Kitasatospora sp. NBC_00315: one gene and its partner. The protein of the gene in region 1 binds, or shares a complex with, the protein of each later gene. Links are inferred from orthologs where the notes say so. Each region holds a gene or a part of one and is shown in the gene's direction. Other genes may lie near its edges.

Region 1 (15,525 bases):
CTGCGGCTGATCGCACGCGGCTACGCGTACAAGGAGATCGCCAAGCAGCTCTTCATCTCGGTGAAGACGGTGGAGAGCCACGTCTCGGCGGTGCTGCGCAAGCTCCAGCTGAGCAACCGTCACGAACTGACCCGCTGGGCGACGGCCCGCCGGCTGGTCTGACGCCGCCGGGGGCGCCGGCGTACCGGGGCGGTGGTGCACCGGTGCTCCCCGGGCGGGGTGCGCGGAGCGGCCGGCCGCCGCCGTCCTCGGGCCGGCCCGAGGACGGCCGCAACGGCGGCGGCGGCCGGTCCGGCGGGTGGTGTCGGTGCCGGGTCATAGACTCGGAGTGCCATGAGTAGCCTCTTTGACGACCTCCCGCTCCCCGGCTTCGAACTGCCCGCCGCCCGCAAGCCCGCCGCCGGCCCGAAGCGCCCCGCCGCCGCCACCGCGCCCGTCGACGGGCCCCACGACGTGCCGTACGACGTGCCGTACGACCGGGCACCCCACGACGAGGAGCCCCCGCCCCACGAGGAGGACGCCTCGTACGCCGCCTACGAGGAGGACATCCCGGCGGACCTCTTCCGGACCGACCACGCGGCGCAGGCCGAGCGGGACGCCTGGCACCGCAACGGCGCCGCCCGGACGGTGGTCGACCCGGTGCAGCTGCTGGAGGGCATGAACGACCCGCAGCGCGAGGCCGTCCTGCACGCCGGTTCACCGCTGCTGATCGTGGCCGGCGCCGGATCCGGCAAGACCCGGGTACTGACCCACCGGATCGCGTACCTGCTCGGCGCGCGGCACGTGCAGCCCGGCGAGATCCTGGCGATCACCTTCACCAACAAGGCCGCCGGCGAGATGCGCGAGCGCGTCGAGCAGCTGGTCGGCCCGCGGGCCCGGGCGATGTGGGTCTCCACCTTCCACAGCGCGTGCGTGCGGATCCTGCGCCGGGAGAGCAAGCTGCTCGGCTTCACGTCCAGCTTCTCGATCTACGACTCGGCGGACTCCCAGCGGCTGATGGCCCTGGTCTGCCGGGATCTGGACCTCGACCCGAAGCAGTACCCGCCGAAGTCCTTCACCTCGAAGATCAGCAACCTCAAGAACGAGCTGATCGACGAGGAGACGTACGCCGACCAGGCGGCCAACCCGATGGAGAAGAAGCTGGCCGAGGCGTACGCGCTCTACCAGCGGCGCCTGCGCGAGGCCAACGCGCTGGACTTCGACGACATCATCATGACGACGGTCAACCTGCTGCAGGCCTTCCCGGCCGTCGCCGAGCACTACCGCCGCCGGTTCCGGCACATCCTGGTGGACGAGTACCAGGACACCAACCACGCCCAGTACATGCTGGTCCGCGAGCTGAGCGGCGGCACCGCGACGGCCGCGCCCCGGCGCACCGTGGACGGGGACCTGGTGAACCCGGCCGCGGCCGGGCTCGCCGAGGTGCCGCCCGCCGAGCTGTGCGTGGTCGGTGACGCGGACCAGTCGATCTACGCCTTCCGCGGCGCCACGATCCGCAACATCCTCCAGTTCGAGGAGGACTACCCGAACGCCACCACCATCCTGCTGGAGCAGAACTACCGCTCCACCCAGACCATCCTGAGCGCCGCCAACGCGGTCATCGAGCGGAACACCAGCCGCCGCGAGAAGAAGCTCTGGACGGCCGGCGAGGACGGCGAGAAGGTCGTCGGCTACGTCGCGGACGACGAGCACGGCGAGGCCCAGTTCATCGCCGACGAGATCGACCGGCTCACCGACGCGGGCGACGCCCGCCCCGGGGACGTGGCGATCTTCTACCGGACGAACGCCCAGTCCCGCGTGTTCGAGGAGGTGTTCATCCGGGTCGGCCTGCCCTACAAGGTCGTCGGCGGTGTGCGCTTCTACGAGCGCAAGGAGGTCCGGGACGTCCTCGCCTACCTGCGGGTGCTCTCCAACCCCGAGGACACCGTGCCGCTGCGCCGGATCCTCAACGTCCCCAAGCGGGGCATCGGCGACCGTGCCGAGGCGATGATCGACGCGCTCGCCTCCCGCGAGCGGATCAGCTTCGCGCAGGCGCTGGTCCGGGTCGACGAGGCGTACGGGCTGGCCGCGCGCTCCGCCAACGCGGTGAAGAAGTTCAACACCCTGTTGGCCGGGCTGCGCCAGGTGGTCGAGTCGGGCGCCGGCCCGGCCGCCGTGCTGGAGGCGGTGCTGGAGGAGACCGGCTACCTCGCCGAGCTGCAGTCCTCCACGGATCCGCAGGACGAGACCCGGGTGGAGAACCTCCAGGAGCTCGCCTCGGTGGCCCTGGAGTACGAGCAGGACCCGGGCGAGCGGCCGGAGGCGGAGGAGGGGGACGCCACCCCGCCGCTCGGCTCGCTGGCCGACTTCCTGGAGCGGGTCGCGCTGGTCGCCGACTCCGACCAGATCCCGGAGGACGACGACGGCGCGGGCGTCATCACGATGATGACCCTGCACACCGCCAAGGGCCTGGAGTTCCCGGTGGTCTTCCTGACCGGCATGGAGGACGGGATCTTCCCGCACATGCGGGCGCTCAACCAGGTCAAGGAGCTGGAGGAGGAGCGCCGGCTCGCCTACGTCGGCCTCACCCGGGCCCGGCAGCGGCTCTACCTGACCAGGTCGGTGCTGCGCAGCGCCTGGGGCCAGCCCTCGTACAACCCGGCCTCGCGGTTCCTGGAGGAGATCCCGGAGCCGCTGGTGGACTGGAAGCGCAAGGGCGCGGCCTCCGCGCCGCCCCCGCGCAGCTCGTACAGCGGCTCGGGCTTCAGCCCGAGCAGCGGCGGCTCGCGCGGCTCCTCGCGCGGCGGCGCCACGGCCGCCCCGCCCAAGGCGGGCTGGGGCCAGTCGGCGCGCCGGGTGGTCGAGCGCGAGGTGGTGGGGCTGGCGGTCGGCGACCGGGTGACCCACGACTCCTTCGGGCTCGGCACGGTGGTGGCGACCAGCGGCGTCGGCGACAAGGCGCAGGCCACGGTGGACTTCGGCGCGGCCGGGCGCAAGCAGCTGCTGCTGCGCTACGCGCCGGTGGAGAAGCTCTGACCCTCGGGGCGGGCGGCCCGCGTCGGCGTCGGCCGGGGCCTCGGCCGACGCCTCGGTAGGGGCCTCGGCCGGGGGTTCGGCGGGGCTCCGAGCGGTGGGGCCGGTTCGGGGGTTCGGCGGGGGTCTCAGCGCGGGTCGAGGCCCTGGCCGAGCAGCCAGGGCAGCGGGTCGACCGGGGCGCCGCCGCCCGGGCGGACCTCGAAGTGCAGGTGCGGGCCGGTGCTGTTGCCGCTGCTGCCGGAGTAGGCGATCACGTCCCCCGCCTTCACCTGGCCCTTGCGGACCCGGTAGGTGCGCAGATGGCAGTACCAGGTCTCGATGCCGTCCGGCGAGGTCACGATCGCCATGTAGCCGTACGCCGAGTTCCACTGCGTGCGGACGGTGCCGTCGGTGGCGGCCATCACGGGGGTGCCGCCCTGGACGGGGAAGTCGATCCCGGTGTGCCGGGCCGTCCAGTGGGTGCCGGCCTCGCCGAAGGTGGCGCTCAGGCCGTGCTCGGCGACCGGCAGCACCACCGCCGGGCGGGCGGGGGTGGGCGCCGGCGCCGGTGCGGCGGCGGGTCCGGGAGAGGACTGCTGGGTCGGGAGCGCGGTCCGGGCGTCACCGCGGGAGGCGTGGGCGGCGTCGCTCGCGCCGTCCGGGCCGGGCGACCTGCCGTCGGTGGGCAGGAGCGCCTCGGGGGCCGGCGCTGCGGACACCCGGCGGGCGGCGTCGCCGTGCACCGTCACGGCGGCCGCGCCGACCACTCCCAGCGCGGCCAGGGAGGGCAGCGCGACGCCCAGCAGCGCCGAGCGGGTGGCCGCCCCGGCGGCGCCGCGGCGCTCGGCACGCGACTGTGCGCGGGCGGCCAGCCGTAGCTCCGCACGGGTGGGGCGGGCTGCTGCGTCGGCCATCCGGGCGCCGCCTCCTCGGGGTTCTCGGGGGAGGGAGAAATCAGCCGAGACTGTAGCCGTTCGGTCGGAGAGCGGACAAAAGGGCGGGCTGTCAAGAGGCCGGACGGTCGTTCGGTGGCCGCGGGGCCGATGGCCCGGGCAACCCGGGTGCGCGCTCGTCCGGACGGCCGAGAACGGCTCGGGGCGGTGGCCGCGGAGCGCCGATGGCCCACCGCAGGCCCCGGCGGTGCTTCAGGCGGCCCGGTCCCCCGGCGGGGCGGCGTCCCGGCCGGTCGCCAGGATCCGGCGTACCGCCTCCACCACCCGCCGGTCCACCGGCAGGCCCGCGTGGCCGACGCCCGGTACCCGGATGTTCTCGGCGCGGAGGTCCGGGTGGCGCAGCCGGGCGTTGCGGGCGGGCAGCACCACCTCGTCCAGCTCGCCCCAGAAGGCGGTGAACCGGGCCCGGCAGTGCGGGGCGGGCCGGTCCAGCTCGGTGAGCAGGTCGCTACCGGGGCGCAGCTGCCGGGTGACCGGGAAGGGACTCGGGAGGTGGGCGGCGAGCGTGCCCTCGTGCGGTGCGGCCAGCGTGATCACCAGCGGCACGTGGGCGTCCCCGCCGAGCCGCTGCACGTAGTACCGGGCGATCAGACCGCCCAGGCTGTGCCCGACCAGGGTGACCGGCGCGCCCGAGTGGGCCCGCCCGGCCCACTCGACGTGCCGGCCGAGCAGCACGGCGGCGGTCCGGACGTCGCTGGTCAGCGGAGAGTGGTTGAGGGCGTGCAGATGGGTGCGGCCGTCCCGGTGCAGGGCGCGGAGCATGGGGTGGAAGACGGCGCGGTTGTCGGCGAAGCCGTGCAGGAACAGCACCGGGCCCGCGGTCGGCCCGTCGGGCCCGGGCGGACAGGACCGGCCGGTGGCCGGACGTGGCTCGTCGGTCAGGCCGCTGGGGTATCTGGCCAGGTGGCCGGCGAGCGCGGCGGCCTCGGCGCCGGCGCCGCGGGCGACGGCCGCGGCGCGCCGGAAGGGTTCGGATCGGAAGGGCACGGACCGGATGGGCAGAGACATGCGGCGGCTCCCCGGGGTGGTGGCGGGGGCTGGGCGGTGACGCCCGGTCGGGCGGCACGGATCGGCCCGTCGGTCCGGAGCGCGGTCCGGTGCGCCGACCGGTGGCCCGGTGGCGGCGGGACCGCGAAGGACGACGGGGTCCTGTGATTTTCCCCTCGTGGGGAAGGGCGAAACGACCAACCGACCCCGGTGGCGCTACCCTCCCCTCAGACTAGTTATCGATGGTTAACATCGCCCGGACCGGACACAATCCGGTGGGGTGGCGTCCGACCTCGTCCAGGAGGCAGTGATGGGTGTGTCAGGGCCGATCCGCGTGGTGGTCGCCAAGCCGGGGCTGGATGGTCACGACCGTGGCGCCAAGGTGATCGCGCGCGCGCTGCGCGACGCCGGCATGGAGGTCATCTACACGGGACTGCACCAGACGCCCGAGCAGGTGGTGGACACCGCGATCCAGGAGGACGCGGACGGCATCGGCCTGTCGATCCTCTCCGGGGCGCACATGACGCTCTGCGCCCGGGTGCTGGAGCTGCTCAGGGAGCGGGACGCCGCGGACATCAAGGTCTTCTGCGGCGGGATCATCCCGGAGGCGGACATCATCGAACTCAAGGCACTTGGTGTCGCGGACATCTTCACGCCGGGCACGCCCACCCGGGACGTGGTGGCCTGGGTGGAGGCGAATCTGCGCGCCGCGGTCTGACGGCCGCCGCCGGGGCGGCCGGACAGGTCGGGCGACCGGCCGGGTGACCGGGCGACCGGCCCGTCGGCCGGCCGCCGCCGGGTTCACCCCGGCCCGGGCGGCCCGCACCGTCAGGCGTCCGGCGTGGCCGCTCCCTCGGGTGAGCGCCCCTCCGGTGCCTCGTCCCGCGGTGTCCGCACCGCCGGTGCCTCCTGCGCCGGTGCCTCCTGCCGCGCCGGTGCTTCCGGGCCCGGTCCGGCGCCGTCCGGGCCGGCCTGTGTCAGTTCGGCCAGCATCGCGGCGCGGAAGCGAAGCGTCCCGGCGAGCCGGGCGAAGGTCTCCGCCCAGGCCGAGTCGGGCGCGGCGTCCGCCGCCAGCGCCTCGACGGCCGGCGCGGTCTCCGGGGCGAGGGCCCGTTCGGTCATACCGAGTACTCCACTGTGGCTCCACGGGTACGCCCCGGAGCCGGCCGCCCGCTCCAGCGCCGCCACCACGGCGGTGGACAGCGGGGGCGTCCAGGGTGTGGCGCAGGCCCCCAGGAGCTGGAACGCCTCGCCCAGTCCGTACGCCCGGATGAACGCCGCCGTCCAGGCCGCCCGCTCCGGTGCGGGCAGCACGGACAGCAGCTTGGCGGGCGCGCCCGCCGTCGGGACGGCCCGGGCGCCCGGGCCCGGCCGGGGCGCGGGCCCCAGCAGCGCCCGGGCCCAGTCGGCGTCGTGCTGCCGCACGGCGGCCCGGGCCCAGGCCTCGCGCAGGTCGTCGGCCCAACTGCTGTCACCGGCTCCGCCGTCGCCGGCGGCGTTCGCGGCGTCGCCGACCGGGAGGGCGAGCAGCCCGCCCGGCGTGAGCCCCGTGGCATCCGTCCAGGTGCGCAGCGGGGTGGCCGCGACGAGTTCGCCGAACCACCAGGCCCGCTGACCGCGACCGGTCGGCGAGGCGAGCGGTATGCCGTCCCGTTGCATCGCGGCGTCGCACTCGGTCGGCGGGGAGACCGACAGTCGCCCGCCGCTGCCGCAGAGGCGCACGGCGGCCCGGGCGCGCTCGGCCATCCGGGCGGCCAGGGCGGAGCCGGGGAGGCTGGAGAGCAGTTCGGCGGCCGTCGCCCGGACGTTCCGGCTGCGGTCCCCGAGAGCGGCCTCCAGGAACGGTTCGTCCGCCGGGGAGAGGCCGTCCTGGAGGGCGTCCAGAAAGAGCAGGCGGTCCTCCGCGCGCTCGGTCGGCCACGTGCCGCGGAGCAGGGCGAGGCCCGAGGCCGGGGCGCTGCGGCGCAGCATGGTCAGGTACGTGACGCGCTCGGCGAACAGCCCCTCGTGCCAGATCCGGTCGGCGGGGGAGCCGGCGGCGTTCGCGGCTTCGGCTTCGGCTTCGGCAGAGCCTGCCCCGGCGGGGAGCGCTGCGCCGCCGGGCGGTGTGTCGGTGAGCGGTGAGCCGCCCGTGCGGGGCGACAGGGGGGTGCCGGTCGTGGTGCGCAGCACGAAGCGCCAGTCGGGGTTCTGCTCGGCCAGCCAGCGCCCGAGCGGGCCGGTCAGGGCCACCACGTCGCCGCGCAGCTCGCTGCGGGCCCGGGCACCGTCCAGCAGCGCCGGGACCAGCTCGGCGGGCGGGCGGTAGCCGCGGGCCCGGGCCGTGGCGAGCCACTGCGGGAGCAGCTCGGTGAGGTTGGCGAGGGTGCCGCCGGCGCCGCCCGAACGGCTGCTCAGCAGGATCGCGAGCCGGCGCCCGGCGGCGGCGGGCAGCTCGGGGCGCGGATCGGCTCCGGCGGCGGGGCGCGGCGGGGCGGGCTCCGGGAGGGCCACGGCACCGGCCCTGCGGCGGACGGCTGCGAGCGCGGCCAGTTCGAGCAGCGCGGTGGCCGGGTCGGCGCGGTCGACCGTCGCGGCGGCGGCCAGCAGCGCGGGCGGGCCGGCCGGTGCCGGGAGCGGGCGGCGGTCGGTGCCCAGCAGGGCGGCGGTCTGGAGATCCTCCCAGGGGTCGGCCGGGGGAGTGGGCGTGCTACGGGTGGCCGTCACGTGCGGGCTCCTGCGGGTGTGGTCGGTCGCGGTGTCCGAAGCTCTTCTCGGGTGCGGGTGCGGGTGCGGGTGCGGGTGCGGGTGCGGGTGCGAGTCGGGCTGCGGGCTGCGGGCTGCGGGCCCGGGCGGCCCGGCTAGCCGGTGAGGCCGGTCGGGCGGCCCTGCTCGTCCCAGACGGTGACCGGCGTGAAGCCGCGATGGCCGCACTCGCCGAAGAGCGTGACCGGACGGCCGCCCGAGACGGCGGCCAGCCGCCAGAGCGCCGTCTCGGGGGTGGTGGCACGGCGGGCCGGCAGGGCGTGCCGTCCGTCCGTCAGGTGCCAGCCGTCGACGTCGTGGACGGGGACGACGCCGCTCAGCACGGTGGGCCAGGATTCGAGCCAGGGGTCGTCCGCGACCGCCGAGCCGTACTCGGCCATCGCCTCGCCCGGGGTGAGTCCGGCCGGCGCCCCGGGGACGCCGGCCGGCTCCGGGGCGCCGTAGCGGGCGCCGAGGGCGGCGCGCAGCGGGCGGGCGCCCGGGTGGAAGGCGAGTTCGGCCTCCAGCAGGTGGCCGGTGGGCAGCGCGAGCTCCGGGGCCCGCCCCGGGCGGCCGAAGGCGAGCAGCAGGGCCGCGCGGCCGGTCTTGGCGCCGCGCAGCCAGATCCGGCGGGTGGTCAGCCGCTCGTCCCCGCCGCCCTCCGGCGCGGCCGTGCGTGTGCCGAGCACCTGCCAGCGGTCGCGTACGGTCGGACCGCTCAGCAGGTCGGCGGTGTCGGTGGTGAAGCCGACCCGGGCCCGGACGGTGGCGCCGAGCGGCGCGGGGAGGTCGTCGACCCGGCCGTAGGCGGTGGCGAGCAGGTTCAACAGGGCGTACTCCTCCAGTAGGTCCGACTGCGGGGCCCGGCTCAGTTCGCGGACCCCGGTGGCGAGGCCCGGCGCCTGGGCGTCGACCATCCGGGCGGCGACCTCCTCCCAGGGATCGGGCGTGCTGCTCGCGTCCGCCAGGCCGTGCCTGATCCGGTCGGTGAGGCGCAGCCGAAGCTCCTGCGCGCCGGCCGCGACCCGGGCGGCCCGCTTCTCGGCCCGGCGGCGCGCCGCGGCCGGATCGGCGGCCGCCGACTGCGCCTTGGCGGCCCGTTGCCCGGCGGCCTGCTCCGCGCGCTCCTGCCGCTCCGTCAGCCAGGCGGCCGCCCACTCGGCGGGCTCGGTGGCGGCCGGCACCGCCTCCGGGCTGCCGCTCCAGAGCAGCAGCAGGCCGAGGGCGTGCTTGCAGGGGAACTTGCGGCTCGGGCAGCTGCACCTGTAGGCGGGCGTCGCCAGCTCGACGACCGTCCGGTACGGCGTGCTCCCGCTGCCCCGGCACTCCCCCCAGAGCGCGCCGCCGCCCGTGCCCGTCCCCGACCAGGGCGCGGGTGCGGACAGCTTTCCGGCGGCCTTGCGCGAGGGGGCGTCAGGCGCCAGGGACAGGACGTGTTCGGTGCTCCAGCGTTCCTCCATGCCCACGACGCTAGGGGGAGGGACTGACAACCCGCGCCGTCGAACTGATCGCGGGTCAGGGGCCGGGTCCGGTTGTCAGTGCCGGGGTGCATGGTTGTTCGAGCAGGCCGGACGGGGCCCTCCCGCCGGTCGGACGACATCTGCGCCGATGCTCCCATCGATCACCCCACGCCCAGGACCCCTGCCACAGGTGTGTCCGGCGGCCGACCAGAAGGAGCCCTCATGACGACAGCGACGACCGCGGCGACGGCGGCGACCACGGCCACCGCCGAGGTGCTGCGGGAGCACGCGGAGGACGCGTTCGCCGCCGAGCTGGCCGCGCTCGCCGCGCAGGACGACCGCCCGCGCCCGGAGCGCTGGCGGCTCTCGCCCTGGGCCGTGGCCACCTACCTGCTGGGCGGCGAGCTGCCCGACGGCACCGTGATCACGCCCAAGTACGTCGGCCCGCGCCGGATCGTCGAGGTCGCCGTCACCACGCTCGCCACCGACCGCGCGCTGCTGCTGCTCGGTGTGCCGGGGACGGCCAAGACCTGGGTCTCCGAGCACCTGGCCGCCGCCGTCAGCGGCGATTCCACCCTGCTCGTCCAGGGCACCGCCGGTACGCCCGAGGAGGCCGTCCGGTACGGCTGGAACTACGCCCAGCTGCTCGCCCACGGCCCCAGCCGGGACGCCCTGGTGCCCTCGCCGGTGATGCGGGCGATGGCGGACGGCAAGATCGCCCGGGTCGAGGAGCTGACCCGGATCCCGGCGGACGTCCAGGACGGCCTGATCACCATCCTCTCGGAGAAGACCCTGCCGGTGCCGGAGCTCGGCGGCGAGACGCAGGCCGTTCGGGGCTTCAACCTGATCGCCACCGCCAACGACCGCGACCGGGGGGTGAACGAGCTCTCCAGCGCGCTGCGCAGGCGGTTCAACACCGTCGTCCTGCCGCTGCCCGCGTCGCTGGAGGAGGAGGTCGACATCGTCACCCGCCGGGTCGGCCAGCTCGGCCGCTCGCTGGATCTGCCCGAGCTGCCGGGCGGCGCCGAGGAGATCCGCCGGGTCGTCACCGTCTTCCGCGAGCTGCGGGACGGGATCACCACCGACGGCCGGACGAAGGTCAAGACGCCGAGCAGCACCCTCTCCACCGCCGAGGCGATCTCGGTGGTGACCAACGGCCTGGCGCTGGCCGCGCACTTCGGGGACGGCGTGCTCCGGGCCGGCGACGTCACCACCGGCGTCCTCGGCGCGGTGCTGCGGGATCCGGTCGCCGACCGGGTGGTCTGGCGCGAGTACCTGGAGAGCGTGGTCCGCGAGCGCGACGGCTGGAAGGACTTCTACCGCGCCGCCCGGGAGAGCGCCGGCGAACCCGGCCGCTGAGACCGACCGGACCGACCGATTTCGAGGAGCGGAGGGCGCGATGAGCGCAGAGGTGACACTGCTCGGCGTACGCCACCACGGCCCGGGCTCGGCCCGGGCGGTGGGCGCCGCGCTGGAGCGACTGCGGCCGGACGTGGTGCTGATCGAGGGGCCGCCGGAGGCCGATCCGATCGTCGGGCTGGCCGGTGACAAGGAGATGGTGCCGCCGGTCGCCCTGCTCGCACACGCCGTCGACGACCCCGCCAGGGCCGCGTTCTGGCCCTTCGCGGCCTTCTCCCCGGAGTGGGTCGCGATCCGGTACGGGCTCGACGCCGAGGTGCCCGTCCGGTTCATCGACCTGCCGGCCGCGTACACCCTGGCGGCCGACCGGCCCGACCCGGACGGGGGAGTGCCGGGGGGCACTTCTCCGTCCGACGGGGCCGAGGCGCAGGGGGCGGCCGCCGCGGTGGCGCTGGACCCGATCGGCGCGCTCGCCGAGGCCGCCGGCCACGACGACGCCGAACGCTGGTGGGAGGACGTCGTCGAGCACCGGGCCCCCGGCGCGGACGCGCCGGCGCCGTTCGAGGCGCTGGCCGAGGCGATGGGGGCACTGCGCGAGGGCGGCGCGGGCGCCGGCCGGCGGGACGACCTGCGCGAGGCGTACATGCGCGGGCAGATCCGCGCCGCCCGCCGGGCCGGACACCGGCGGATCGCGGTGGTCTGCGGCGCCTGGCACGTCCCGGCGCTGGCGCAGATGCCGACCGTCGCCCACGACCGGGCGCTGCTCGCCACCCTGCCGAAGAAGGTCCGCACCGAGATCACCTGGGTGCCCTGGACGCATCGCAGGCTCTCCCAGCACACCGGCTACGGCGCCGGCATCGCCTCGCCCGGCTGGTACCACCACCTGTTCGCCGCCGAGGGCGATCCGCTGGCCCGGTGGATGACGAGGGCCGCCGGGCTGCTCCGCGAGGAGGACCACCCGGTCTCGTCCGCGCACGTCATCGAGGCCGTCCGGCTGGCGCGCACGCTGGCCGTGATGCGCGGCCGGCCGCTGGCCGGGCTGACCGAGACGCTCGACGCCGTCCGGTCGGTGATGTGCGACGGCTCGGACGTCCCGTTGGCCCTGGTGCACGACCGGCTGGTGATCGGCGACGCGCTCGGCGAGGTGCCCGAGGCGGCGCCGGCCGTTCCGCTCCAGCGCGATCTGGCCCGCCTCCAGCGCTCGTTGCGGCTCACACCCGATCCGCAGGACCGCGAGAGGGACCTCGACCTGCGCAAGGAGAACGACGTCGCCCGCTCCCGGCTGCTGCACCGGCTGCGGCTGCTGGGTATCGACTGGGGCACCCCGAGCCGGTCCGCCGTCAACTCCACCGGCACCTTCCGGGAGAGCTGGCGGCTGCGGTGGGAGCCGGAGTTCGCCGTCCGGGTGGTCGAGGCGGCCCAGTGGGGCACCACGGTCGAGGCCGCGGCGACCGGCCGGGCCGTCGAGCGTGCGGCCCGGGCCGTCGAGCTGGGCGAGCTGACCGCGCTGGTCGAGCAGTGCCTGCTCGCGGGCCTGCGGGACGCGCTGCCCGCCGTGATGCGGGTGCTCGCCGACCGGGCCGCCCTGGACACCGACGTCGCCCAACTGGCCGGGTCGCTGCCCGCGTTGGTGCGAGCCCTGCGGTACGGGGACGTGCGCGGCACCGACAGCGCCGCACTGGAGGGGGTGGCGCGAGGCCTCGCCGAGCGGATCTGCGTCGGCCTGCCACCCGCCTGCACCGGGCTGGACACCGAGGGCGCGGCCGCGATGCGCCGGAGCGTCGACGAGGTGCACGCCGTGATCGGCCTGCTGGAGGACGCGCCCGGCGAGGACGGCTCCGACGCCCTCGCCGACCGCTGGGCCGCCACCCTGCGGTCGCTCGCCCTCCGCGAGCCGTCCGGCGGGCCGGCCACCGGTGTGCCGGGCCTGCTGCGCGGCCGGGCCGTCCGACTGCTGCTGGACGACGGCCGGATGGACGCGGCCGAGACCGCCCGCAGGATGGGACTCGTCCTGTCGACGGCCAACGCCCCGGCGGACGCGGCGGGTTGGGTCGAGGGCCTGCTGTCCGGCGGCGGCGCGCTGCTGCTGCACGACCCGCTACTGCTCGGCCTGCTCGACGGATGGCTGGCGGGGGTGTCCGACGAGGCCTTCACCGACGTGCTGCCGCTGCTGCGGCGCACGTTCTCGGGCCTGGAGGCGGGGGTGCGCCGGACGGTCGGCGAACGCGTCGCGGCCGGTCCGCTCGGCGCTCCGGCGCCGGCGCCGACCGGTCCGGCCACCGCCCTGGACCAGGACCGGGCGGACGCCGCGCTGCCGGCCGTGGCGCTGCTGCTGGGGCTGCCGGGGACGGCGCCGGCGCACCGCCCCTACCGCGTCGTCGGCCCGCTCCGCCACATCCCCCGCCAGGCCGACCGCCGCGGCGCCTGACGCCCCGGCCGTCTCCGTCCCGACCCCGCCACGTCCGGCCGCAGGTCCCCGCCGGCCGTCACCCGATCCGCGTCACCCGCCGCCCGATCCGCGTCACCGGCCACCCGATCCGCGTCACCGGCCACCCGACAGCACCGAAGGAGCGCCCGATGTCCGTCGCACCGCAGGCCGACACCACCAGCAGCACCGGCGGCGATCCCGGGTCCGACCCCGAGCGGCTGCGCCGCTGGCGCCTGGCGCTCGGCGGCGAGGCCGACGGGACGGGCTGCCGGCTCTCCGGCCGCGACGCCGCGATGGACGGCGCCCTCGCCGCCCTCTACCGGGGCGAGGCGGCCGGGGGCGGCAGGCCCGCCGGCCGCAGCGCCGGACTCGGCGGCTCGGCGCCGCAGGTGTCCAGGTGGCTGGGGGACATCCGCGAGTACTTCCCGACCTCCGTGGTCCAGTTGATGCAGCAGGACGCGATCTCCCGGCTGGGGCTGCAGCGCCTGCTGCTGGAGCCCGAGATGCTGGCGGCCGTCGAGCCCGACGTCCACCTGGTCGGCACGCTGCTCTCGCTGAAGCACGCGCTGCCGGAGACCACCAGGGAGAGCGCCCGGGCGGTGGTCGGCAAGGTCGTCGCGGCCCTGGAGCGCCGGCTCGCCGACCGCACCCGGGCCACTCTCGGCGGTGCGCTGGACCGCAGCGCCAAGGTCAACCGTCCGCGCCACCACGACATCGACTGGGACCGCACCATCCGGGCCAACCTCAAGAACCACCTGCCGGAGGGCGGGCCCGGCGGGCGGGGCACGATCGTGCCCGAGCGTCTGATCGGCTACGCCCGGGCCCAGCGGGCGGTGAAGAAGGACGTCATCCTCTGCATCGACCAGTCGGGTTCGATGGCCGCCTCGGTCGTCCACTCGGCGGTCTTCGGCGCCGTACTCGCCTCGATGAGGAGTCTCGACACCCGCCTGGTGGTGTTCGACACCTCGGTGGTGGACCTCACCGAGCAGCTGAGCGATCCGGTGGACGTCCTGTTCGCGACCCGGCTCGGCGGCGGGACGGACATCAACCGGGCCCTGGCGTACTGCCAGTCGAGGATCACCCGGCCGTCGGAGACGATCGTCGTGCTGATCAGCGACCTCTACGAGGGCGGCATCCGCAACGAGATGCTCAAGCGGGTGGCGGCGATGAAGGCGGCCGGCGTCCAGTTCATCGCGCTGCTCGCGCTCTCGGACGAGGGCGCCCCGGCCTACGACCACGCGCACGCCGCCGCGCTGGCGGCGCTCGGCGCCCCGGCCTTCGCCTGCACCCCGGACGCCTTCCCGGAGATCATGGCGGCCGCGATCGAGAAGCGCCCGCTGCCCGTCCCCGACCGGAACTCCTGACGCCCCGAGCCGAAAATTCACCCGTACGGGTGAACGCGGACTCGGCTCACCGTCGCTGCTCCGGGCCGGTGAGCAGGCGGCCCGCCACACCGACGCAAGGCCGTTGTGACGGTTCTCACCAAAGCCGGGACGGTCCGCGGCGAAACACGCCCGTCGTACGGGGATAACCTGCCAGACGGACGTGACGCGCGTGATTGGTTGACGTGTGCGCCCGTGGCTGTGTGGGCCGCAAGGCCGTATCCCTGCGTACCTGCACCGCCTCGACGACCCGCAGCGAAGATCCTGCCGTGGCACGCTCGTAGAGACACAATCCGCGACCACGAACAAGGACGAACACACGTGGACCTGTTCGAGTACCAGGCGAGGGACCTCTTCGCCAAGCACGGTGTACCCGTGCTTGACGGGGATGTCATCGAGACCCCCGAAGCAGCTCGCGCCATCGCCGAGCGCTTCGGCGGACGCGCAGTCGTCAAGGCTCAGGTGAAGGTCGGTGGCCGTGGCAAGGCCGGCGGCGTCAAGCTCGCCGCCGACCCGGCCGACGCGGTCGCCAAGGCCGAGGCGATCCTCGGTATGGACATCAAGGGCCACACCGTTCACAAGGTGATGCTGGCCCAGACCGCGGACATCAAGGACGAGTACTACGTCTCGTTCCTGCTGGACCGCACCAACCGCACCTTCCTGGCGATGGCCAGCGTCGAGGGCGGCGTGGAGATCGAGGTCGTCGCCGAGGAGAACCCGGACGCACTGGCCAAGATCCCGGTCGACGCCAACGAGGGCTGCACCCCGGAGAAGGCCGCCGAGATCGTCGCGGCCGCGAAGTTCCCGGCCGAGATCGCCGACCAGGTGGCCGACGTCCTGCAGAAGCTGTGGAAGGTGTTCATCGCCGAGGACGCGCTCCTCGTCGAGGTGAACCCGCTGATCAAGTCCGGCGAGGGCAAGATCATCGCGCTCGACGGCAAGGTCTCTCTGGACGAGAACGCGGAGTTCCGCCAGCCCGACCACGCGGCCCTCGAGGACAAGGCCGCCGCGAACCCGCTCGAGGCGGCGGCGAAGGCCAAGGGCCTGAACTACGTCAAGCTCGAGGGCGAGGTCGGCATCATCGGCAACGGCGCGGGTCTCGTCATGAGCACCCTGGACGTCGTCGCCTACGCCGGTGAGAACCACGGCGGCGTCAAGCCGGCCAACTTCCTCGACATCGGCGGCGGCGCGTCCGCCGAGGTGATGGCGAACGGCCTGGAGATCATCCTGGGCGACCC
Region 2 (15,285 bases), 2.5 Mb from region 1 along the record:
GGCACCGAAGCGCAGCTGGTTCCGCCGCACCGCCGCCACCCCCGCGGGGCCGGCCGGCGTGTACCTCGACGGCGGCTACGGCGTCGGCAAGACCCACCTGCTCGCCTCGCTCTGGCACGCCACCCCCGGCCCGAAGGCCTTCGGCACCTTCGTCGAGCTGACCAACCTGGTCGGCGCCCTCGGCTTCCAGCAGGCGGTCCAGACCCTCTCCGGGCACCGGCTGCTCTGCATCGACGAGTTCGAGCTGGACGACCCCGGCGACACCGTCCTGGTCTCCACCCTGCTCGGGCGGCTGGTCGACAACGGGGTCAAGCTCGCCGCCACCTCCAACACGCTGCCCGACAAGCTGGGCGAGGGCCGGTTCGCCGCCGCCGACTTCCTGCGCGAGATCCAGGGCCTGGCCGGGCACTTCCGGCCCCTGCGGATCGACGGCCAGGACTACCGCCACCGCGGCCTGCCCGAGGCCCCGCCGCCGTACACCGACGAGGCCGTGGAGGCCGCCGCCGGGCGGACCCCGGGCGCCTCGCTGGACGGCTTCGACGCCCTGCTGAACCACCTCGCGGTCGTCCACCCCAGCCGCTACGGCGCCCTGCTGGACGACGTCCACGCCGTCTTCCTGCGCGGGGTCCAGCCCGTCGAGGACCAGTCCACCGCGCTGCGCCTGGTCGTCCTCGCCGACCGGATGTACGACCGCGAACTGCCGATCACGGCCTCCGGCATCCCCTTCGACCAGGTCTTCTCCGCGGAGATGCTGCGCGGCGGCTACCGCAAGAAGTACCTGCGGGCGGTCTCCCGGCTGGTGGCCCTGGCCCGCGACAGCGAGAGGATCACGCGGGGGACGGTCTGACGGCACCGCCCCGGGCCGCCCCGCTGACAGGGGCGCGGGCAGGGGCGCGGGCGGGGGCGCGGGGCCGGGCGCGGGATCGGCGCTCCGGGTCGAATTGTCGGTGCCGGGTCGTACGGTGGTCTGGTGCGACCCATCACGAGCATTGAGCGGACCACGGCGCCCTTCGAGGTCGTCAGCCCCTACCAGCCCAACGGCGACCAGCCGGCGGCGATCGCCGATCTGGAGCGCCGCATCCGCGCGGGTGAGCAGGACGTCGTCCTCCTCGGCGCCACCGGTACCGGCAAGTCGGCGACCACCGCGTGGATGATCGAGAAGCTCCAGCGGCCCACCCTGGTGATGGCCCCCAACAAGACGCTGGCCGCCCAGCTGGCGAACGAGTTCCGCGAGCTGCTGCCGAACAACGCCGTCGAGTACTTCGTCTCGTACTACGACTACTACCAGCCCGAGGCGTACGTCCCGCAGACGGACACCTACATCGAGAAGGACTCCTCGATCAACGAGGAGGTCGAGCGGCTGCGCCACTCCGCGACCAACTCCCTGCTCACCCGCCGTGACGTGATCGTGGTCGCCTCCGTCTCCTGCATCTACGGCCTCGGCACGCCGCAGGAGTACGTGGACCGGATGGTCCAGCTCAAGGTCGGCGAGGAGATCGACCGGGACGTCCTGCTGCGGCGCTTCGTCGACATCCAGTACTCCCGCAACGACCTCGCCTTCACCCGGGGCACCTTCCGGGTCCGCGGCGACACCATCGAGATCTTCCCGGTGTACGAGGAGCTGGCTCTCCGGATCGAGATGTTCGGGGACGAGATCGAGGCGCTCTACACGCTGCACCCGCTCACCGGCGAGATCATCAGCCAGGACGACGCCGTGCACGTCTTCCCCGCCTCGCACTACGTCGCCGGCCCGGAGCGGATGGAGCGGGCGGTCAACGGCATCGAGAAGGAGCTGGAGGAGACGCTCGCCCGGATGGAGAAGCAGGGCAAGCTGCTGGAGGCCCAGCGGCTGCGGATGCGCACCACCTACGACATCGAGATGCTCCGCCAGATCGGCACCTGCTCCGGCGTCGAGAACTACTCGATGCACTTCGACGGCCGCGCGCCGGGCACGGCCCCCAACACCCTGCTCGACTACTTCCCGGAGGACTTCCTCCTGGTCATCGACGAGTCGCACGTCACCGTGCCGCAGATCGGCGCGATGTACGAGGGCGACGCCTCCCGCAAGCGCACCCTGGTCGAGCACGGGTTCCGGCTGCCCTCGGCGATGGACAACCGCCCACTGAAGTGGGAGGAGTTCCTGGAGCGCACCGGACAGACGGTCTACCTCTCCGCCACCCCCGGCAAGTACGAGCTGTCGCGCGGCGACGGCGTGGTGGAGCAGATCATCCGCCCGACCGGCCTGATCGACCCCGAGATCGTGGTCAAGCCCACCGAGGGCCAGATCGACGACCTGGTGCACGAGGTGCGCAAGCGGGTCGAGCGCAACGAGCGGGTGCTGGTCACCACGCTGACCAAGAAGATGTCCGAGGACCTCACCGACTACATGCTCGGCCTCGACATCCGCGTCAGGTACCTGCACAGCGACATCGACACGCTGCGCCGGGTCGAGCTGCTGCGCGAGCTCCGGGCCGGCGAGTACGACGTGCTGGTGGGCATCAACCTGCTCCGGGAGGGCCTCGACCTGCCCGAGGTGTCGCTGGTCGCGATCCTGGACGCGGACAAGGAGGGCTTCCTGCGCTCCGGCACCTCGCTGATCCAGACCATCGGCCGCGCCGCCCGCAACGTCTCCGGCCAGGTGCACATGTACGCGGACCGGATCACCGCGGCGATGGAGAAGGCCATCGACGAGACCAACCGCCGCCGCGAGGTCCAGCAGGCCTACAACGCCAAGCACGGCATCGACCCGCAGCCGCTGCGGAAGAAGATCGGTGACATCCTCGACACCCTCAGCCGCGAGGAGATCGACACCGAGGAACTGCTCTCCACCGGCTACCGCGGCAGCGGCAAGGGCAAGGCGCCGGTGCCCGCCCTGGGGGCCGACCGCAAGCCCGCCAAGAACCTCCCGGCCACCGAGCTCGCCGACCTGATCCAGCAGCTGACCGAGCGGATGCACGCCGCCGCCACGGATCTCCAGTTCGAGGTCGCCGCCCGGATCCGCGACGAGGTGAAGGAGCTCAAGAAGGAGCTCCGCCAGATGCGCGAGGCGGGCATGGCATGAGGCCGGTCGGGACGAAGCGGCCCGGGTCGGGCGCGGCGGCGTCCCGGCTCCGGCTCAATCGGGTACGTCCTGCGTGATGCCGCCGCCCGCAGGCCATAGGCTGGCCTGCGGATGTCGGCCGCGTGCCGTCGTCGGCCAACGGGTCGGCGGCGTCGGGGCGGGCGGCATCAGGGGGCCTCAGCCGGGGGACGGCAACGGGGTGTTCCGCCGTTGAGCCGGCGCGGGGAACCGACCCGCGCGGCCTGGGAGAGAGGACAGCACCGTGTCGGTGAACCTGGCCAAGGGACAGCAGGTCAGCCTGCAGAAGAGTTCGGGCGAGTCCCTGACCGTCGTCCGGATGGGGCTGGGCTGGCAGGCCGCCCCGAAGCGCGGCCTGTTCGGCAGCCGCACCCGTCAGATCGACCTGGACGCGTCGGCGCTGCTGTACGCCGAGAAGACCCCCTCGGACGTGGTCTTCTTCCAGCACCTGGAGAGCAACGACGGCTCGGTGCGGCACACCGGGGACAACCTGGTGGGCGGCGCCGGCGCCGGGGGCGACGACGAGTCGATCCTGGTCGACCTCGCGCACGTGCCGCCGCACATCACCCAGGTGGTGTTCACGGTCAGCTCCTACACCGGGCAGACCTTCGCCGAGGTGCGGCACGCGCACTGCCGCCTGGTGGACGAGAGCACCGGCCAGGAGCTGGCGCGGTACGAGCTGGCGGGCGGCGGCCCGCACACCGGCCAGATCATGGCGAAGGTCTTCCGGGAGGAGTCCGGCGGCTGGGGGATGCAGGCGATCGGCGCACCGGCCCGGGCCCGGACGTTCCAGGACATGCTGCCGGCCATCGACCCGTTCCTCTGACCCGGTCCGGACCTGGGCCCCTGGCCCGGGCCTCCGACCTGGGCCCGATCCCCGGGCCCGGACCGGTGAGGACCGACTCCTGAAGCCCGCTCCCGACCTCTGAGGCCGGGCGCCCGGAGGCCGGCGCCCGGCCGTCCGCGTTCGGCCCGGCGGCCCCGGCCGTCGACCGGTCGCGTCGAGGCGGCGGAGCTGCTTCACCCGGGGCGGTTCTTTACCTTCTTTACCTTTTCTTGGGCTTCCTGTTAGTGTTGACGGCAGCGGAGGGGAGTATTCCCCCGCAGTGTTCCCGTCATCACGGACGCCCTTCGGCGGCGTCCCGGGGCACTGGTCCGAGTGCCCGGCACCGCGGGGCGCACGGGCGGAAGAGACCTCCGGCAGTGACGATGACTGTCTCGCCTACCTGCCGGAGGAGCAGCAAGTGGACGTATCCCTTTCCCTGTGGATCGGCACCGTCGGGGTGTTGGTCGCCCTGGTCGTGGCCGATTTCTTCATCGGGGGCCGCAAACCGCACGAGGTCTCGATCAAGGAGGCCGGCGCCTGGACGGTCGTCTGGGTCGCGCTGGCCCTGGTCTTCGGCGGCTTCCTCTGGTGGCACTCCGGCTCCCGGCCCGCCGGCGAGTTCTTCGCCGGCTACATCACCGAGAAGTCGCTCAGCGTCGACAACCTCTTCGTGTTCATCCTGATCATGGGCAAGTTCGCGGTGCCCCGGATCTACCAGCAGCGCGTCCTGATGTTCGGTGTGATCATCGCGCTCGTCCTGCGGGCGGTGTTCATCGCCGGCGGCGCGGCCCTGGTCACGCAGTTCTCGTGGGTGTTCTACATCTTCGGCGCGTTCCTGGTCTGGACGGCCTGGAAGCTGATCAAGGACGCCCGGGCCGAGGAGGAAGAGGAGGAGTTCGAAGAGAACCGCCTGCTCAAGTCCATCGAGCGGCGCTTCCCCTCGACCGACACCTACCACGGCACCAAGCTCTTCATCCGGGAGAACGGCCGCCGGCTGATGACGCCGATGCTGATCGTCATGCTGGCGATCGGCACCACGGACGTCCTGTTCGCACTGGACTCCATCCCCGCGATCTTCGGCCTCACCCAGGACCCGTACATCGTCTTCACCGCGAACGCCTTCGCCCTGATGGGCCTTCGCCAGCTGTACTTCCTGATCGGCGGGCTGCTGAAGAAGCTGGTCCACCTCAGCTACGGCCTGTCGGTGATCCTCGGCTTCATCGGCGTGAAGCTGGTGCTGCACGCACTGCACGAGAGCGGCGTGCACGTGCCGGAGATCGGGATCCCGTTCTCGCTGGGCTTCATCGTGGTGGTGCTGGCCGTCACCACGGTGACCAGCCTGATCGCCTCCGGGAAGCAGGCGGCGGAGCAGCCGCAGGACGAGCAGGACAAGATCGACGCCTAGTTCGTGGCAGCGGCCCCGGGAACCGGCGGTACCGGTTCCCGGGGCCGCTTCGCGCGTCGCGGCGGCTACCAGCCGCGCTCGCGCCACTCGTCCAGCTGCGGGCGCTCGGTGCCCAGGGTGGTGTCCGCCCCGTGCCCCGGGTAGACCCACGCCTCGTCCGGCAGCACGTCGAAGATCTTCTCGTTGACGTCCCGGAAGAGGCTGTCGAAGGCCGCCTTGTCGCCCCGGGTGTTGCCGACCCCGCCGGGGAACAGGCAGTCCCCGGTGAAGACGTGCGGGTGGCCCTGCGGGTCGTCGTAGACCAGCACGACGGCGCCGGGCGTGTGACCGACCAGGTGGCGGACGGTCAGCTCGACCCGGCCCACCCGCAGGGTGTCGCCGTCGTCCAGCAGCAGGTCGGTCGGTACGTCCAGCGCCTCGGCGTCGATCCGGCCGGCCGCGGTGCGGGCGCCGGTGGCGGCCACCACCTCGGCCAGTGCGCCCCAGTGGTCGTGGTGACGGTGGGTGGTGACCACGGTGGCCAGCCGCTCGCCGACGCTCTCCAGCAGCACCGGCGCGTCCGCCGCCGCGTCGATCAGCAGTTGCTCGTCGGTGGCCCGGCAGCGCAGCAGGTACGCGTTGTTGTCGTACGGGCCGACGGCCACCTTGGTGATGATCAGGTGGGCCAGCTCGCGCACGTCCGGCGGGCCGCCGACCTTCACCGCTCCGTGGTACGTCATCGGGCCGCTCCTCGTTGTGTTCTGGGGGCACCGCTGCGTGGCGGGCCCGCGGTGTGTGCGGGTACGGGTGGTGCGACGGTCGGGCGCGGTCCGGGACGGCCGGCGGGGGCCGCCGCGGACCGGCACGTGTTCATCCTCGCGCGGTCAGCCCAGTGCGGGAAGCGGCGGCAGCGCGGTGCGGGCGTCGGCGAGCTGGACGCCGTCCCGGTGCACCTGCAGGCCGTCGCCGTCCGAGCGGCCGGAGAGCCAGGCGGTGAGCGCGCGGATCGGGCCCTCGACGGTCAGTGCCGGGGTGTCGGCGGGCGCGCCGATCCGGGCGCGGTCGGCGCTGTCGTCGGCGATCAGCAGTGCGGCGGGCAGCTCGGCCGCGCCGTCGAGCCGCGCCGCCAGACGCCGGAACTCGGCCACCGCGAACTCCTCGGGCCAGTGCGCGGGGGTGTGGCCGGCGTCCAGGTCGACGTGGTGGTACTCGACCTCCATCAGCCGCTTCCAGGGGACGTCGCAGGCGCTGAACGCGTTCCCGGTGCGGTGCCGGACCTCGGCGTCCCAGGCCGCCTCGTGGAGGAGCGTCGCCGCGGCGGCGAAGCGCTCGGAGGCCTCGTGCAGGTCGGCGAGCTGGACGTCGAGCGGGCGGGGCGCCCCGGACTCGATGTCCTGGTCGCGGCTCTCGGCGGTGGGGTACTGCGGGATGTCCCGGCCGGTGCGGGCGCTGTCGAGCAGGTTGACCAGCGAGTCGGCGTTGCGGGCGAGGTGCGCCAGGACGTGGCCCCTGGTCCAGCCGGGCAGGGCCGAGGGCTCGCCGACGGCCGTCGGCTTGAGCTCCGCCACCGTGCGCAGCAGTTGGGCGGTGCTGTCGGCGACCAGCAGCAGGCGGGCCGCCGCGGTGGCGGCGGCGCTCGGAGCGGTCGTGGCGGGCGTGCTGGTTCCGGTCCCGATGTCGGTCATGGTGCGCCCTCTCGACGAAATGTGCCCGTGGGACGGGTTCGCGGCGTGCCCGTGAGGCCCGCCGCTCGTTGACGTTGATGACGCTATCGCCGATGCGGTGGGTGAGGCGGGCAGACCGGCCATGTCGGCGCGGACCAGGGGGATTCCGGCCGACCGGCGAGCGGGCCGGCGGCGGCCCCGTCACCCGTTCGGGTGATCTCCACTGGACAGGCTCGATAATCGAACGCCTGAGCTAGTAGGCTGGCCGTCCCAAGCTGCAAGACTGGAACACTGGAAGAACGGGCCCCTCTCGCTCGTTGGCATCTGGGTGAGAGTCCTCAGCGACAGTCCTGAGTGAGAAGCCCACCGGAGAAAGGCGCCAGAAGCAGTGGCCGACCGCCTCATCGTCCGCGGTGCTCGCGAGCACAACCTCAAGAACGTCTCCCTCGACCTCCCGCGCGACTCGCTGATCGTCTTCACCGGCCTCTCCGGCTCGGGCAAGTCCTCGCTGGCGTTCGACACGATCTTCGCGGAGGGCCAGCGACGCTACGTCGAGTCGCTCTCCTCGTACGCCCGGCAGTTCCTCGGGCAGATGGACAAGCCCGACGTCGACTTCATCGAGGGGCTCTCCCCGGCCGTCTCGATCGACCAGAAGTCCACCAACCGCAACCCGCGTTCCACCGTCGGCACCATCACGGAGGTGTACGACTACCTCCGCCTGCTGTTCGCCCGGATCGGCAAGCCGCACTGCCCGCACTGCTCGCGTCCGATCGCCAAGCAGTCCCCGCAGGCCATCGTCGACCGCGTGCTGGAACTCAAGGAGGGCACCCGCTTCCAGGTGCTCAGCCCGGTGGTCCGCGAGCGCAAGGGCGAGTTCGTCGATCTCTTCGCCGACCTCCAGTCGAAGGGGTACGCCCGGGCCCGGGTGGACGGCGAGACGGTCCAGCTGGCCGAGCCGCCCAAGCTCAAGAAGCAGGAGAAGCACACCATCGAGGTGGTCATCGACCGCCTCACCGTCAAGGAGAGCGCCAAGCGCCGTCTGACGGATTCGGTGGAGACGGCCCTCAAGCTGGCCGGCGGCATGGTCGTGCTCGACTTCGTCGACCTCCCCGAGGACGATCCGGAGCGCGAGCGGATGTTCTCCGAGCACCTCTACTGCCCCTACGACGACGTGTCGTTCGAGGAGCTGGAGCCCCGCTCGTTCTCCTTCAACTCGCCGTTCGGCGCCTGCCCCGACTGCTCCGGCCTGGGCAACCGGATGGAGGTCGACCCGGAGCTGGTCATCCCGGACGAGGAGAAGTCGCTCGACGAGGGCGCCATCCACCCCTGGTCCGGCGGCCACACCAAGGAGTACTTCCAGCGCCTGATCGACGCGCTCTCCGGCGAGCTGGGGTTCCGCACCGACATCCCCTGGGCCGGGCTGCCCGCCCGGGCGAGGAAGGCGCTGCTCTACGGCCACAAGCACCAGGTCGAGGTCCGCTACCGCAACCGCTACGGCCGCGACCGCTCCTACACCACGGGGTTCGAGGGCGCGGTGCCGTTCATCCAGCGCCGGCACACCGAGGCGGAGAGCGACAGCAGCCGCGAGCGCTTCGAGGGCTACATGCGCGAGGTGCCCTGCCCGACCTGTGAGGGCACCCGGCTGAAGCCGGTGGTGCTCGCCGTCACCGTGCAGGACAGGTCCATCGCGGACGTCTCGGCGATGTCGATCAGCGACTGCTCCGACTTCCTCGGGGCGATGAAGCTCGACGCCCGCGACAAGCAGATCGCCGAGCGGGTGCTGAAGGAGGTCAACGAGCGGCTGCGTTTCCTGGTCGACGTCGGCCTGGACTACCTCTCCCTCAACCGCGCGGCCGGCACCCTCTCCGGTGGCGAGGCCCAGCGCATCCGCCTCGCCACCCAGATCGGCTCCGGCCTGGTCGGCGTGCTCTACGTGCTGGACGAACCCTCGATCGGCCTGCACCAGCGCGACAACCACCGCCTGATCGAGACCCTCGTGCGCCTGCGGGACATCGGCAACACCCTGATCGTGGTGGAGCACGACGAGGACACCATCAAGATGGCCGACTGGGTGGTCGACATCGGCCCGGGGGCCGGCGAGCACGGCGGCAAGGTGGTGCACTCCGGCTCGCTCAAGCAGCTGCTGGCCAACAAGGAGTCGCTGACCGGCCAGTACCTCTCCGGCAAGCGGTTCATCCCGATCCCGGCGGCCCGCCGGCCGCGTGACAAGAAGCGCCAGCTGGTGGTGCACGGGGCGCGGGAGCACAACCTCAAGGACGTCACCGTCGCCTTCCCGCTCGGGACGTTCACGGCGATCACGGGGGTCTCGGGCTCGGGCAAGTCCACCCTGGTCAACGACATCCTCTACACCCACCTCGCCCGGGAGCTCAACGGTGCGCGCAGCGTGCCCGGCCGGCACACCCGGATCACCGGCACCGACCTGGTCGACAAGGTGGTGCACGTCGACCAGTCGCCGATCGGCCGTACCCCGCGCTCCAACCCGGCCACCTACACCGGCGTGTTCGACCACGTCCGGCGGCTGTTCGCGGAGACCCAGGAGGCGAAGGTGCGCGGCTACCTGCCGGGCCGCTTCTCCTTCAACGTCAAGGGCGGCCGCTGCGAGAACTGCTCGGGCGACGGCACCATCAAGATCGAGATGAACTTCCTGCCGGACGTCTACGTCCCCTGCGAGGTCTGCCACGGGGCCCGGTACAACCGGGAGACGCTGGAGGTCCACTACAAGGGCAAGTCCGTCGCCGACATTCTGGACATGCCGATCGAGGAGGGCCTGGACTTCTTCGAGGCCGTCCCGGCGATCGCCCGGCACCTGCGCACCCTCAACGACGTCGGACTCGGCTACGTCCGGCTCGGCCAGTCCGCGCCGACGCTCTCCGGCGGCGAGGCGCAGCGCGTCAAGCTCGCCTCGGAGCTGCAGAAGCGTTCCACCGGCAGGACGGTCTACGTGCTCGACGAGCCGACCACCGGCCTGCACTTCGAGGACATCAGCAAGCTGATCAAGGTGCTCGACGGCCTGGTGGAGAAGGGCAACACGGTGGTCGTGATCGAGCACAACCTCGACGTGATCAAGACCGCCGACTGGGTGGTGGACATGGGCCCCGAGGGTGGTTCCGGCGGCGGCTCGGTGGTCGCCGAGGGCACGCCGGAGGAGATCGCCGCCGTCCCCGCCAGCCACACCGGCAAGTTCCTGCGCGACATCCTTCTCGATGTCAGCGACGCGGCCCCGGCCGCATCCGCGAAGACGCCCCGCAAGCGCGCCGCGGCCAAGAAGTAACCAAGACCCCGTGTCGTCCGCCCCCGGCCCACCCGGGGCGGGCGGCACGGCCCTTAGACTGCCAGGGCGGTCCCCGGGGCCGTCCCGGCACGGTGCGGCACGCGCCTCGCGGCACCGCATCGCGCCGAAGCGTCCGGCAGAGGCACCACGGCACGACGGAACCACGCGCGCCGCAGGGGCACTGCACGACACCGTACGGACGGCGCACCACGACCGCAGCACCGCGCCACCTGTCGCACCACCCGAGCACCCGACCACCCGAGCAGGAGCAGCCACCGATGTCCGAGGCCCCGACGAGCCCTGCCACCACCCGCCGCACCCTGCTCTGCGGAGCCGCCGCCGTCCTCGCCGGCGGCGCGACCGTCGCCGTGTCCGGCTGCGCCTCCTCCGCCTCGCCGTCCGGCTCGGGATCCGGCTCGGGTTCGGGCTCCGGCTCCGGTTCGGACGCCGCGGCCGGCCCGGTCGAGGTCGGCCCGGCCGCCGACGTGCCGGTCGGCGGCGGCAAGGTCTACCGCGAGAAGAAGATCGTCGTCACCCAGCCGACGGCGGGTCAGTACAAGGCGTTCAGCGCCAAGTGCACCCACGCCGGCTGCGTCGTCGACCAGATCAAGGACAGCCAGATCCAGTGCCCCTGCCACGGCAGCCGGTTCAGCATCGCCGACGGTTCGGTCCAGGACGGTCCGGCGCCCACCCCGCTGCCCTCGTACCAGGTGGCGGTCGACGGCGGCACCCTCAAGGTGACGCCGTCCTGATCCGCGTCCCGGCCGGCGTGCCGGGGGGCCTCCCCGGCGCCCCGGTTCCGCCGGTCCGGCCCCCGGAGTGTCGGTCGGACTCGGTACGGTGGACCCATGGCTGACCCGTCCACCTACCGCCCCGCTCCGGGGGCGATTCCGACCTCGCCGGGCGTCTACCGGTTCCGCGACGCCCACGGGCGGGTCATCTACGTCGGCAAGGCCAAGAGCCTGCGCCCGCGGCTCTCCTCGTACTTCCAGGACATCGCCGGCCTGCACCCGCGCACCGCGACGATGGTCACCACCGCCGCCTCGGTGGAGTGGACGGTGGTCGGCACCGAGGTCGAGGCGCTGCAGCTGGAGTACTCCTGGATCAAGGAGTACGACCCGCGCTTCAACGTCAAGTACCGCGACGACAAGAGCTATCCGGAGCTCGCCGTCACCCTCGACGAGGAGTTCCCGCGGGTCCAGGTGATGCGCGGGGCGCACAAGAAGGGCGTGCGCTACTTCGGGCCGTACGGGCACGCCTGGGCGATCCGTGAGACGGTCGACCTGCTGCTGCGGGTCTTCCCCGTCAGGACGTGCTCCAACGGCGTCTTCAAACGCGCCGCGCAGGTCGGCCGGCCCTGCCTGCTCGGGTACATCGGCAAGTGCGCCGCGCCCTGTGTCGGCAAGGTCTCGCAGGCCGAACACGCCGAGCTGGCCGAGGAGTTCTGCGACTTCATGGCCGGCCGCACCGGCAACCACCTGCGCCGTCTGGAGGACCAGATGCGCGAGGCGGCCGCCGACCTGGAGTACGAGCGGGCCGCCCGGCTGCGCGACGACATCGGGGCGCTCAAGCGGGCGATGGAGAAGAACGCCGTCGTCCTGGCCGACGGCACCGACGCGGACCTGCTGGCCCTGGCCGAGGACGAGCTGGAGGCCGCGGTCCAGATCTTCCACGTCCGCGGCGGCCGGGTGCGCGGCCAGCGCGGCTGGGTGACCGACAAGGTCGAGGACGTGGACACCGCGGCGCTGGTCGAGCACGCCCTCCAGCAGCTCTACGGCGGCGGCGCGGAGAGCGTCCCGCGCGAGGTGCTGGTCCCCGTCCTGCCGGAGCCGGTGGTGCCCGTCCGGGAGTGGCTGAGCGTGCTCCGGGGAGCGCAGGTCGATCTCCGGGTGCCCCAGCGCGGCGACAAGAAGGACCTGATGGCCACGGTGGCCCGCAACGCCCAGCAGTCGCTGGCCCTGCACAAGACCAAGCGCGCCTCCGACCTCACCACCCGCAGCCGGGCCCTGCAGGAGATCGCCGAGGCGCTGCAGCTGGACTCGGTGCCGCTGCGCATCGAGTGCTTCGACATCTCGCACCTCCAGGGCGAGGACGTGGTCGCCTCGATGGTGGTGTTCGAGGACGGCCTGGCCCGTAAGAGCGAGTACCGCCGGTTCCAGATCAAGGGCTTCGAGGGGCAGGACGACGTCCGCTCGATGCACGAGGTGATCAGCCGCCGCTTCCGCCGCTACCTGCGCGAGCGCGAGGAGACGGGGGAGTGGGCCGTTCCCGAGGCCGACGATCCCGGGCAGCAGCCCGAGGCGGGGCACCCCGCCGGCGGGCGGGCCGGGGAGGAGCTGCCGTCCGGCCCGATCGACCCGGAGACCGGCCGTCCCCGCCGGTTCGCCTACCCGCCGCAGCTGCTGGTGGTCGACGGCGGGCAGCCGCAGGTCGCCGCGGCCCGCCGGGCGCTGGACGAGCTGGGGATCGACGACGTCGCCCTCTGCGGTCTGGCCAAGCGGCTGGAGGAGGTCTGGCTGCCGGGTGAGGACGACCCGGTGGTCCTGCCGCGCAGCAGCGAGGGCCTCTACCTGTTGCAGCGGGTCCGGGACGAGGCGCACCGGTTCGCCATCTCCTACCAGCGCAACAAGCGCTCCAAGCGACTCACCGCGGGGGAGCTGGACTCGGTACCCGGCCTCGGCGAGACTCGCCGCCAGGCACTGCTCAAGCACTTCGGCTCGCTGAAGCGGCTGCGGGCGGCCACGGTCGACGAGCTCTGCGAGGTCCCGGGCATCGGCCGGCGCACCGCGGAGACTGTTGCGGCAGCGTTGGCCTCCCGTACACCCTCGACATTCGCGGTGAACACCGCCACGGGAGAGATCCTTGATGACGGCGCCGAGGAGCGGCCGGCGGCGGTGCGGCCGGCGGCGGAGGCGGCGCCGGCAGCGCCCTCGGCCGCGGTGCGGTCCGGCGCGGTGCGGTCCGATGCGGCGCCGTCCGATGCGGTGCGGTCCGATGCGGCGCCGTCCGACGCAGTGCAGTCCGTTGCGGTGCCCTCCACCGCAACGCCCCACGAGACGCCATGACGGCCGGCGCCGCCCGTCAATGCGCGCAGGCCGCGTTAACCCCCCAGGGTGACCTGGGGAAGCGCGGCGGCGCCGCACGCGTTCTCTTCAGCAGAACCACCGAGATCGGGGAACCGAAGTGACCGTGTCAGACGATGGGGGTACGTCCCGACCGCAGGCCGGGGGAGAGACCATCCCGGAGCTGGTGATCATCTCCGGCATGTCCGGAGCCGGCCGTTCGACGGCGGCCAAGTGCCTGGAGGACCTGGGCTGGTTCGTCGTGGACAACCTGCCGCCGGCCCTCATTCCCACCATGGTCGACCTCGGCGCCCGCTCCCAGGGCGCCGTCGCGCGGATCGGCGTGGTGGTGGACGTCCGGGGCCGCAAGTTCTTCGACGACCTGCTGACCTCGCTGGAGGAGCTGGAGAAGCGCGGCGTCCGCCTCAGCGTGGTCTTCCTGGATTCCTCGGACGACACCCTGGTCCGCCGCTTCGAGAGCGTCCGCCGGCCGCACCCGCTGCAGGCCGAGGGCCGGATCGTCGACGGCATCGCCCAGGAGCGCGACCTGCTGCGCGAGCTGCGCGGCGAGGCCGACCTGGTGATCGACACCTCGAACCTCAACGTCCACCAGCTGCGGGCCAAGCTGGACGCCCAGTTCGCCGACCACGACGAGCCGGAGCTGCGGGCGACGGTGATGTCCTTCGGCTTCAAGTACGGCCTGCCGGTGGACGCCGACCTCGTGGTGGACTGTCGCTTCCTGCCCAACCCGCACTGGGTCCCGGAGCTGCGCGCCCGTACCGGCACGGATCCGGACGTCGCGGGCTACGTCTTCCAGCAGCCCGGGGCGAACGAATTCCTTGACGGGTACGCGGACCTCCTGCGTATCGTCACCGAGGGGTACCGACGCGAGGGCAAGCGGTACATGACCCTTGCCGTAGGCTGCACCGGTGGCAAGCACCGCAGCGTGGCCATGTCCGAGCGGTTGACGAAGCGTCTGATCGCGGACGGCGTCGAGACGGTGCTCGTGCACCGGGACATGGGACGGGAGTAGCCGCGACGCCCTGCCGTCAGGCAGCCGGCGGCGGCAGGCAGAGGAACACGAGGTGGGTGTGGCGGGATCAGTGCCCTGGCGACAGGCCCAGAGCAGGGCCGCCGACCGATCGGCGGCCCCGGTGAGATCCTCGGCGGCGGGAAAGCCCCGCGCCAACGCCCCGAGGATCACCGCGCTGGGCGGCGGCCAGGGCCTGTCCGCCTCGCTGTCGGCCCTGCGCCGGCTGACCACCCACCTCACGGCGGTGGTCACGGTGGCCGACGACGGCGGCTCCAGCGGCCGGCTCCGCACCGAGCTGGGCGTCCTGCCCCCGGGCGACCTCCGCAAGGCGCTCGCGGCCCTCTGCGGGGACGACGAGTGGGGCCGTACCTGGTCCGAGGTGATCCAGCAGAGGTTCAGCGGCACCGGCGAGCTCGGCGGGCACGCGGTGGGCAACCTGCTGATCGTCGCGCTCTGGGAGAAGCTGGGCGATCCGGTGGCCGCCCTGGACTGGGTGGGCCGGCTGCTCAACGTGCAGGGCCGGGTGCTGCCGATGTCGGCCGTACCGCTGGACATCGAGGCGGTGGTCCGCGGTCACGACCCGGCCCGCCCGGCCGAGCTGTCCGCCGTGCGCGGACAGGCCGACGTGGCGGTCACCCCCGGCACGGTGCAGTCGATCCGGCTGCTGCCGGACGCGCCGCCGGCCGTCCCGGAGGCCGTGACGGCCGTCCGGGAGGCGGACTGGGTGGTGCTGGGCCCGGGTTCCTGGTTCACCAGCGTGCTCCCGCACCTGCTGGTCCCCGAGCTCGCCGAGGCCCTGGTCGAGACCCGGGCGCGGCGCCTGCTGACCCTGAACCTGGCCCCCCAGCCGGGCGAGACCGAGGGCTTCACACCCCAGCGCCACCTGGAGGTGATCGCCGACCACGCCCCGGACCTCGCGGTGGATGCCATCCTGGTGGACGAGCG

What was found.
Region 2: the proteins of pcrA (region 1) and uvrB are in contact, whole or in part, in a crystal structure (PDB 7EGT), measured with the Thermus thermophilus proteins. The link is inferred for Kitasatospora sp. NBC_00315 from one-to-one orthologs. Residues at the interface, in WP_096412145.1 of Thermus thermophilus: His654, Arg656, Phe657, Gln666, Asp668, Glu669, Lys680, Arg681, Leu682, Ser683, Lys685, Tyr686, Ala687; in WP_096411307.1 of Thermus thermophilus: Glu23, Leu25, Arg26, Asp27, Gly28, Glu29, Arg30, Phe31, Arg55, Glu326, Asp327, Phe328, Glu379, Ser382, Gln383, His398, Gly400, Arg401.

Annotation. Positions count from the first base shown.
Region 1 is NZ_CP108025.1:5,017,034-5,032,558, forward strand. What follows is about bases 1-3,215. They hold pcrA (DNA helicase PcrA), read left to right. Parts: upstream 1-333; coding sequence 334-3,015; downstream 3,016-3,215. Other genes in these bases: OG823_RS20825 (LuxR C-terminal-related transcriptional regulator), read left to right, coding at 1-162; OG823_RS20835 (M23 family metallopeptidase), read right to left, coding at 3,141-3,215. Also shown: more of OG823_RS20835, read right to left, coding at 3,216-3,908; OG823_RS20840 (esterase/lipase family protein), read right to left, coding at 4,140-4,955; OG823_RS20845 (cobalamin B12-binding domain-containing protein), read left to right, coding at 5,245-5,652; OG823_RS20850 (DUF5691 domain-containing protein), read right to left, coding at 5,763-7,640; OG823_RS20855 (SWIM zinc finger family protein), read right to left, coding at 7,775-9,118; OG823_RS20860 (AAA family ATPase), read left to right, coding at 9,341-10,477; OG823_RS20865 (DUF5682 family protein), read left to right, coding at 10,518-12,905; OG823_RS20870 (VWA domain-containing protein), read left to right, coding at 13,055-14,269; sucC (ADP-forming succinate--CoA ligase subunit beta), read left to right, coding at 14,609-15,525. UniProt on the Escherichia coli protein: A helicase with DNA-dependent ATPase activity. Unwinds DNA duplexes with 3'-5' polarity. Translocates on single-stranded DNA with 3'-5' polarity. Initiates unwinding more efficiently from a nicked substrate than double-stranded DNA.
Region 2 is NZ_CP108025.1:2,516,936-2,532,220, reverse strand. The notes cover bases 541-3,515. They hold uvrB (excinuclease ABC subunit UvrB), read left to right. Parts: upstream 541-970; coding sequence 971-3,061; downstream 3,062-3,515. Other genes in these bases: OG823_RS10060 (TerD family protein), read left to right, coding at 3,324-3,515; zapE (cell division protein ZapE), read left to right, coding at 541-847. Outside these bases: more of zapE, read left to right, coding at 1-540; more of OG823_RS10060, read left to right, coding at 3,516-3,905; OG823_RS10055 (TerC family protein), read left to right, coding at 4,324-5,310; OG823_RS10050 (MBL fold metallo-hydrolase), read right to left, coding at 5,376-6,029; OG823_RS10045 (maleylpyruvate isomerase family mycothiol-dependent enzyme), read right to left, coding at 6,174-6,974; excinuclease ABC subunit UvrA, read left to right, coding at 7,342-10,245; OG823_RS10035 (Rieske (2Fe-2S) protein), read left to right, coding at 10,524-10,997; excinuclease ABC subunit UvrC, read left to right, coding at 11,094-13,310; RNase adapter RapZ, read left to right, coding at 13,429-14,340; uridine diphosphate-N-acetylglucosamine-binding protein YvcK, read left to right, coding at 14,411-15,285. UniProt on the Escherichia coli protein: The UvrABC repair system catalyzes the recognition and processing of DNA lesions. A damage recognition complex composed of 2 UvrA and 2 UvrB subunits scans DNA for abnormalities.